Regions from separate parts of the Streptomyces sp. NPDC052042 genome, predicted to be linked through region 1. Evidence: predicted binding sites of a transcription regulator. Region 1 holds the regulator's gene; the other holds the start of a gene.
The links. The regulator HspR, encoded in region 1, represses chaperone genes until heat shock. The targets are predictions, from matches to a motif close to TTGAGNNNNNNNNNCTCAA.
Positions count from the first base shown of each region.

Region 1 (4,414 bases):
TCGAGGTTGACGAAGATCATGTCGTACCGGATCGCACAGCGGACGGGCTGCGGCGCTCCGCGCGGCTTGCGCAGGCAACGGTACGCACGCACCTCGTCGTCCTCTTCGCGTGCGACAACGATGGGGTCGCCGAACAGAGTGACCATCAGCGAGTCGCCACGACCGGGGAGTGCTGTGACGAGATCGATGAAATGCCAACCCGATCGGTAGGCCGTGGCCATCTCGCGCCGGAAGCTCCGGTCGTCCGGCGGGATGGTCATGCGCCCAGGTGATTCGGCGTGGACCAGGCGATGTCATCGGGCGCGGCTGCCGCCCGGACGCCCCATGCGATGTCGTCCTGGGCGGAGGCCGGTGTGCCCCACGCGATGTCATCAGGCGCGGACGCCTGGGTGGACCAGGCAATGTCACCAGGCGCCGCCGCCTGGGTGGACCACGCAATGTCACCCGGCGAGGATGCCGCCTCGCTGCTCCATGCGATGTCGCTGCCGCTCACTGCCCCGAGTCCCAGGGCTGCGGCGAACGAAACGGCAAGCGCCGAGCGAAGCATTCGCTTATACATAGTCGGCTTCGTCCTCACTTGTGGATTCTTCTCCCCCGCACCTAAGACGATGTCTCACCTGGGCACACGAACACCACTGGGTCGATGCATCATGTTCCTGCATGTTCAGGAACCTGGGGGGTGGAGAATATGGTCACAAGCAATACAAATCCGACACATCCTCATGGGATCGCCGAACTCTGCGAGCCAGGAGCCCGGCTGTACGCCAGCGCTTTGCGCTTGGGACGTATTGCCAGGAGCGAAGTGGGGCCGGCCCCCTGCCTCATGGACTTCGCCCTGCTGCACCCCGACCCCGACGACGCCGACTGGCTGCGGCCCGTTCAGCCGTCCGCCGTCCTGGCGAAACACCTGCACCCCATCGAACGCGAGATCCAGGAGCGCCGACGGCATTCGGTGCTGCTCACGGAGTGCTTCGAGCCGTTCATGGACATCAGCGCCCAGGACCCGCCGACCACTCACGCCATCACCGTGCTGGAGGGGGTCAACCGCATCAACGCGGCACTCGACCTCGCCACTGCGGAGTGCCGTTCGGAAGTGCTCACCGTCCAGCCCGGCGGCGGACGCAGCGAGGATCGCCTCAGCGAAGCCCTGGAACGCGGTCTCTCCGTGGTGGACCGGGGTGTCAGCATCCGCACCCTCTACCAGCACACCGTACGGCACAGCCCCGGCACCCTGGCCTACGCCGAGCGGATGGCCGACGACAACGTGGAGATCCGTACGCTCGAAGAACTCATCGAGCGCCTCATCATCTTCGACCGCACCGTCGCGTTCATCCCCGCGCAGGACGACCGCCAAGTCGCCCTGGAACTGCGCCATCCCGGGCTGGTCGAATACCTCGTCAAGGTCTTCGAGCAGCTCTGGAGCCGTGCGGCACCGCTCCTGGAGGAGGTGAAGTACGAACCGACTCCCAAGGGGATCAGCGGTGTTCAGCGTTCCATCGCCCAACTCCTCGTGGAGGGGCACGTCGACGACTCGATCGCCCGCCGCCTCGGCATGAACGTCCGCACCTGCCGTGCGCACGTCGCCAAGCTGTCCGCCGTTCTCGGCAGCAACAGCCGGGCCCAGCTCGGCTATCTGATCGCGCGCTCGGGGATTCTGGAGCAGGACCCGGACTGACGGGGGCGCGGTCGCGAAACAGGTCGGATCGCCCGTCGCGCAACACGTCGCGTCGCGATCGCGAAGCACCGGGCAGCGCCCGCCGAGCACCCGGTGCCCCGTACGGGCGGCCCCGCCCCGGCCCGTCCGACTCCTCGCACGCCTACACGCACGCGTACCGCCCCCACCGCGAGGTGAGTGGGCCGACACCCTGCGGGCCGCGAAGGGCCGCCGGCCACCCCCGTACGGCCGAGGCGCCTCCCGGTCGCGCTCTCCCCGGGCCCGCCCTGCCCTGTGCGGCCCCGGGCGAGCGGCGCGGCGGGCCCAGGACGCCTCCAGGAAGGCTCGTGCGGCTCACACGGGCAGGAACGAGTGGCAGCGTGCGGACGCACACGGCAGAGCGCCGGGGAGGCGGCTGTCAGCCGTCCCCCCGGCGCTCCGGCCGGCCCGTGGCGCTTCCCTGCGCTCCGGGCGACCCCGTGGCACCTCCCGGGGCTCCGGGGCGCTCCAGAGGCCCCTGGACGCGCCCGCCCCGCTCAGTCCCCGCCCCACTCAGTCCCTGGACCGCTCAGTCCCTGGACCGCTTGGGCCGCCAGACCACCAGCGCGCTGGTCTGCTGGACGTCCTGGTACGGCACCAGGTCGCGGCGGTACGAGGCGTGCACCTGGGCCTCGCGCTGCTGCATCGCCGCCGCCGCGCCGTCCACCGCCGCCGTGAGCTCGGCGACGCGCTGCTGGAGCGCGGCGACCTGGTTCTCCAGTTCGATGATGCGCTTGATACCGGCGAGGTTGATGCCCTCGTCCTGCGACAGCTGCTGAACCGTGCGCAGCAGTTCGATGTCACGGGCCGAGTAGCGCCGGCCGCGCCCGGCCGTGCGGTCGGGCGAGACCAGCCCCAGACGGTCGTACTGGCGCAGTGTCTGCGGATGGAGGCCCGAGAGCTGGGCCGCGATCGAGATCACGTACACCGGTGTCTCATCGGTCAGTTCGTACGGATTACGTCGTCGGCCGTCCACCTCAAACTCCCTTCGCAGCCTGGAACAGTCCCGCCCGCGGATCACTGCCCGCGGTCGCCTTCCGATAGGCCTCCAGCGCTTCCCTGGCCTCTGCGCTGAGGTCCTTGGGCACCGTCACCTCGATGGTGACCAGCAGGTCTCCCCGGGTGCCGTCCTTGCGTACCGCGCCCTTGCCGCGGGCGCGCATGGTGCGCCCGTTGGGGGTGCCGGCCGGCAGTTTCAGGGTGACCGGCGGGCCGCCGAGCGTGGGCACCTTCACCTCGCCGCCGAGCGCCGCCTCCACGAAGTCGACGGGCACGGTGACCGTGAGGTTGTCGCCCTTGCGCCCGAAGACCGGGTGCGCGTCGACGTGCACCACCACGTACAGGTCGCCGGCCGGTCCGCCGCGCTCGCCGGGGCCGCCCTTGCCGCGCAACCGGATCCGCTGGCCGTCCGAGACGCCCGCCGGGATCCGGACCTGCATGGTCCGGGCGGACTTCGCCCGCCCGCTGCCCTTGCAGACATCGCAGGGGTCCTGGGCGATGAGGCCCCGGCCCTTGCAGTCCACGCAGGGATCGGTGAGCGAGAAGCCGCCGCCGCTGCCGCGCGACACCTGGCCGGTACCGAGACAGGTCGGGCAGACCCTGGGGGTGCCGTTCTTGTCACCGGTGCCGGAGCACGCCTTGCAGGGCGCCTGGCTGGACATCCGCAACGGGACCGTGGCGCCCTCGACCGCCTCGTTGAAGCTGAGCGTCACCTCGGACTCGATGTCCTGGCCGCGGCGCGGCTGCGTCCGCGTACCGGTACCGCCCCGGTTGAACAGGCCGCCGAACACATCGCCCAGACCGCCGCCGCCGAATCCGCCGGTCTGGCCCCCGCCCTGGGCACCTCCGAAGAGGTCGCCCAGGTCGAAGTTGAAGTTGCCGCCGGCGCCTCCCGGCCCGGCCCGGAACCCGCCGCTGCCGAAGAGGGCGCGCGCCTCGTCGTACTGCTTGCGCTTCTTGGCGTCGCCGAGGACGTCGTTCGCCTCGGAGATCTCCTTGAAGCGCTCCTCCGCCTTGTCGTCGCCCTTGTTGGCGTCCGGGTGGAACTCGCGGGCGAGCTTCCGGTACGCCTTCTTGATCTCGGCGTCGGTGGCGTCCTTGGGGACGCCGAGGACCTTGTAGTAGTCCTTCTCGACGAAGTCCTTCGTGCTCATCGACGTCCCTCCTTCCGGACGATCGGCTGTGCGGCCGGCCCGTGGGCCGGCCGCACAGCCGGGCGGTGCGTCACGAGATGGTCAGACGGGTCGTCAGACCTCCTCGGTGCCACCGCTCTCCTCGTCGGTTGCCTTCTCTTCCTTGGCCGCGGCCGGAGCCGCGCCCGGCTGCGGTTCGGCCACCGCCACCCGTGCGGGACGGATGGTGCGGTCGCCGATCCGATACCCCGGCTGCAGGATCGCCACGCAGGTCGTCTCCGTGACGTCCGGCGCGTACGAGTGCATCAGGGCCTCGTGGATCGTCGGGTCGAAGGGCTCGCCCTCCTTGCCGAACTCCTGCAGGCCCAGCTTGGCGACGACCGTTTCCAGCGATTCCGCCACCGACTTGAACCCGCCCACGAGCTCGCCGTGGTCCCGGGCCCGGCCGATGTCGTCGAGCACGGGCAGGATCTCGGACAGCAGATTCGCGGTCGCGATCTCCTTGACCGTGGCCCGGTCCCGCTCGACGCGGCGACGGTAGTTCTGGTACTCGGCCTGGAGCCGCTGGAGGTCGCCCGTGCGCTCGTCG
Region 1 covers NZ_JBIUBU010000007.1:235,786-240,199, reverse strand. Annotated here, with positions in the region: gene ACIHCL_RS15280 ((2Fe-2S)-binding protein) at 1-260, opposite strand, end outside; gene ACIHCL_RS15275 (5'-nucleotidase) at 257-559, opposite strand; gene ACIHCL_RS15270 (helix-turn-helix transcriptional regulator) at 824-1,675, shown strand; gene ACIHCL_RS15265 (heat shock protein transcriptional repressor HspR) at 2,223-2,669, opposite strand; gene dnaJ (molecular chaperone DnaJ) at 2,671-3,846, opposite strand; gene grpE (nucleotide exchange factor GrpE) at 3,940-4,414, opposite strand, start outside.

Region 2 (4,414 bases), on a different contig from region 1:
TGCGCAGCAGCCGGGCGACGGCGCGTTCCAGGTTCCGTACGCCCGCCTCGCGGGTGTACTCACCGGCCAGCTTGCGCAGCGCGGATTCGTCGAGCGTCACCTCGTCCGCCTCCAGCCCGGCCCGCTCCAGCTGGCGCGGCAGCAGGTGGTCGCGGGCGATGACGACCTTCTCGTCCTCGGTGTAGCCGTCGAGCCTGACCAGCTCCATGCGGTCGAGCAGGGCCTCCGGTACGGCTTCGAGGACATTGGCCGTGGCGAGGAAGACGACGTCGCTGAGGTCGAGCTCCACCTCCAGGTAGTGGTCGCGGAAAGTGTGGTTCTGCGCGGGGTCGAGGACTTCGAGGAGGGCGGCGGCCGGGTCGCCCCGGAAGTCGGAGCCGACCTTGTCGATCTCGTCGAGCAGGACGACCGGGTTCATCGAACCGGCTTCCTTGACGGCCCGGACGATACGGCCCGGCAGCGCGCCGACGTAGGTGCGCCGGTGGCCGCGGATCTCCGCCTCGTCCCGCACACCGCCGAGCGCGACGCGGACGAACTTGCGGCCCATGGCGTGCGCGACCGACTCCCCGAGCGAGGTCTTGCCCACGCCCGGAGGCCCCACCAGCGCGAGCACGGCACCGCCGCGCCGCCCGCCGACGACGCCGAGGCCGCGGTCCGCCCGGCGCTTGCGGACCGCCAGGTACTCGGTGATCCGCTCCTTCACGTCCTGAAGGCCCGCGTGCTCCGCGTCCAGGACCTCCTGGGCGCCCCGGATGTCGTAGGCGTCCTCGGTCCGTTCGTTCCACGGCAGTTCGAGGACGGTGTCGAGCCAGGTCCGGATCCAGGATCCCTCGGGGCTCTGGTCCGAGGCGCGCTCCAGCTTGTCGACCTCCTTGAGCGCCGCCTCGCGGACGTGCTCGGGGAGGTCCGCGGCCTCGACGCGCGCCCGGTAGTCGTCGGACTCGCCCTCCGGGTCTCCGTTGAGCTCGGCGAGTTCCTTGCGCACGGCGTCGAGCTGGCGCCGCAGCAGGAATTCGCGCTGCTGCTTGTCGACGCCCTCCTGGACGTCCTTGGCGATGGAATCGGCGACGTCCTGCTCGGCGAGGTGTTCACGGAGCCACTGGATGGCGAGCTTCAGCCGGGCGACGGGGTCCAGGGTCTCCAGGAGCCGCACCTTCTGGCCGGTGGTGAGGAAGGGCGAGTAGCCGGAGTTGTCGGCGAGCGCGGAGATGTCCTCGATCTGCTGGATCCGGTCCACCACCTGCCAGGCGCCGCGCTTCTTCAGCCAGCTCGTGGCGAGCGCCTTGTACTCCTTGACCAGTTCGGCGGCGGCCCCGGGAACGGTGCCTCCCCGGCCGAGCTTGTTCGAGGCCGCGGAAGGGTCGGGGGCGGCCTCGTCGACCCGGGTCCCCTCGACCCAGAGCGCGGCGCCCGGCCCGCTGGTCCCGGCCCCGATCCGTACCCGGCCCCGGCCGCGGACGAGCGCGCCCGGATCCCCGTCCGACAGCCGCCCCACCTGCTCGACCGTGCCGATGACGCCGGTGCCGGTGTACGTCCCGTCGATCCGCGGCACGAGCAGCACCTCGGGCTTGCCGCCGCCCTCGCGGGCCGCGGCCTGGGCGGCCTCCACGGCGGCACGCACATCGGGGTCGGACAGCTCCAGAGGCACCACCATCCCGGGCAGCACCACCTCGTCGTCGAGCGGCAGCACGGGCAGGGCGAGCGGAGTGACCGCGTTGGACTCTGTAGCCATGATCTCCCCTTCAGCAGTCAAGTTGAGCTATGCAGGCTCAATGCTTCTGAGCCGAGCATTGTTCCCCTGATCGTGTTCGCTGTGAGCGATCAGTCGAAAACCGTCCGGAACGGCTGCGGCGTGCGAGACCGCCCTCGCCCGCGCGCGAGGCCGATGACAGGGGCCGGCTCGCAGCAGCACCGCGACCGCGCGATCCGGACTTCACGCCGACGCGCCCCTTGGCGGGCGGCCGCCACGACCTGAGAAGATCCCGGGACCATACGGATACTCAGGGGGAGGCATGGCCGTTCTGATCCTGTTCGTGGTCCTGGCGCTCGTCGTCGGCGGGTGCGTGTGCGTCGTATGGGCGGAACGCGGCGGGCCACGATGGGCACGCGTCGTGGCGCGCATGACGCTCGCCGTGGGCGAACTGGTGCGGCGCTCCCAGAAGCGTCGGAGCCTGGGCCGGGGCGGCGGCGACGACGGCGACTGAGCGGCAGAGGACCGGGCGGAACAGACCGGGCGACCGGGCGTAAGAAGGGGACGGCCGAGCGGGGAGGAAGGGCCACGGGACCGGGCCCCGCCACCGCCCCCTCGCCACCCGGACCGCGCCCATGCCCGGCCCACAGGCGTCCGGGGCCCGTCACTCCGGACGGCCCGGCCGCACACGCTTTTCTCGGACGGGCACGACCACAACTCGGGCGGCAACGGAAGCCGGTTGGCCGCGGGCGGCGTCGACGGGACAGGATGGCGGGGACCCCATCCGCCCTCCCTCGGAGATCCGCACCATGCCCGACAGTCTCGGACCCGACGTCAACGCGCCCGTCACACTCGACCGCCGTGAAGGCCCGTACGGCGAGGTGGTGTTGCGGGGGCGGGGGAAGGACTTCGAGATCATCGCCAACGGGTGCTTCCTCATGGACACCTCGGACGGGCGCTCCGAACGGCTGCTGATCGACGCGGCGCTGGCCGCGCTGCCGGCCGACCGCCCGGATCCGGCGGTGCTCATCGGCGGGCTCGGCGTCGGCTTCTCGCTCGTCCGGGCCGCCTCCGAACCCCGGTGGGGGCGGATCACCGTCGTCGAACGCGAGCAGGCGATCGTGGACTGGCACCTGGAGGGCCCGCTGGCGCAGATCTCCGGCGCGGCGCTCGCCGACCCCCGGACCGGGATCCTGACCAGGGACCTCGTCGCATACCTGCGGACGACTACGGACCGTTATGACGCACTGTGTCTGGACATCGACAACGGGCCGGACTGGACGGTCACCGAGGACAACACGAACCTGTACTCCCCCGCCGGCCTGGCGGACTGCCGGGAGCGCCTGACACCGGGCGGGGTTCTCGCGGTGTGGTCCGCCCAGCCCTCCGCCGACTTCGAACAGGCCCTACGGAATGCCGGATTCATCGGGGTACGTACGGAAGAGGTGCGCGTTGCCCGAGGTGTGCCCGACGTGGTGCATCTCGCGGTCCGGGCGGACTGAGGGACCCGGCGGCCCGCTCGCCCCCGGGCAGCCGGGGGACAAGCGCCACAAGGCCGACCTTCCGCCACTCCGCCGCGCTGGCCGTTACACCCTGCGTAGCCGAGAGTGGCCTGCTGCCTTTACGCTGCTGACCGGTGACGGGATCACCCATGAAATCCACAAGCGAAGACCGCGCGTCCCGGGGAACGGACCCCGTGAGGACGGGCAGGGGCGGGGCGATGGAACAGACACACACCACCCACAACAGCGTCGCGGCCACCCCGGGCGCTCAGCGCCGGGTGCTGGTGGTGGAGGACGACGCCACGATCGTCGAAGCCATCTCCGCCCGGCTGCGGGCCGAGGGCTTTCTGGTGCAGACGGCACTCGACGGGCCCGCGGCCGTGGACGCGGCCGAGGCGTGGCAGCCCGATCTGATGGTGCTCGACATCATGCTTCCCGGCTTCGACGGGCTGGAGGTCTGCCGCCGTGTACAGGCCCAGCGGCCGGTGCCGGTGCTGATGCTGACCGCCAGGGACGACGAGACCGACATGCTGGTCGGGCTCGGCGTCGGCGCCGACGACTACATGACCAAACCGTTCTCGATGCGTGAGCTCGCGGCCCGGGTGCACGTCCTGCTGCGCCGGGTCGAGCGGGCGGCGCTGGCCGCGGTCACGCCGCGCAGCGGCATCCTGCGCCTGGGCGAGCTGGAGATCGACCACGCCCAGCGCCGGGTCCGGGTGCGCTCCGAGGACGTCCATCTCACGCCGACCGAGTTCGACCTGCTGGTCTGCCTGGCCAACACGCCGCGCGCGGTGCTCTCCCGGGAGCAGTTGCTGGCGGAGGTCTGGGACTGGGCGGACGCCTCCGGCACGCGTACCGTCGACAGCCACATCAAGGCGCTGCGCCGGAAGATCGGCGCGGAGCGCATCCGTACCGTGCACGGCGTCGGCTACGCGCTGGAGACCCCCGCGCCATGACCCGGCCCGGTTCGCCCCGGCCCGGCTCCGGACTGCGCCCCTTCTCGATCAAGGCCAAGCTGGGCACGCTCGTGGTGGTCTCGGTGTTCATCACCACCGGGCTGCTGATGGTGGCCCTGCGGACCAGGACCGAGCTGCGGTTCATCACGGTGTTCTCGGTGATCGCGACCCTGCTGATCACCCAGTTCGTGGCACACGGCCTCACGGCGCCGCTGGACGAGATGACGACCGTGGCCCGGTCGATCTCGCACGGCGACTACACGAGG
Region 2 covers NZ_JBIUBU010000003.1:36,247-40,660, reverse strand. Annotated here, with positions in the region: gene lon (endopeptidase La) at 1-1,732, opposite strand, end outside; gene ACIHCL_RS07620 (hypothetical protein) at 2,013-2,204, shown strand; gene ACIHCL_RS07615 (spermidine synthase) at 2,500-3,192, shown strand; gene ACIHCL_RS07610 (response regulator transcription factor) at 3,411-4,148, shown strand; gene ACIHCL_RS07605 (sensor histidine kinase) at 4,145-4,414, shown strand, end outside.
Region 2: the regulator HspR is predicted to act here: its motif matches at 1,755-1,773, upstream of lon (endopeptidase La).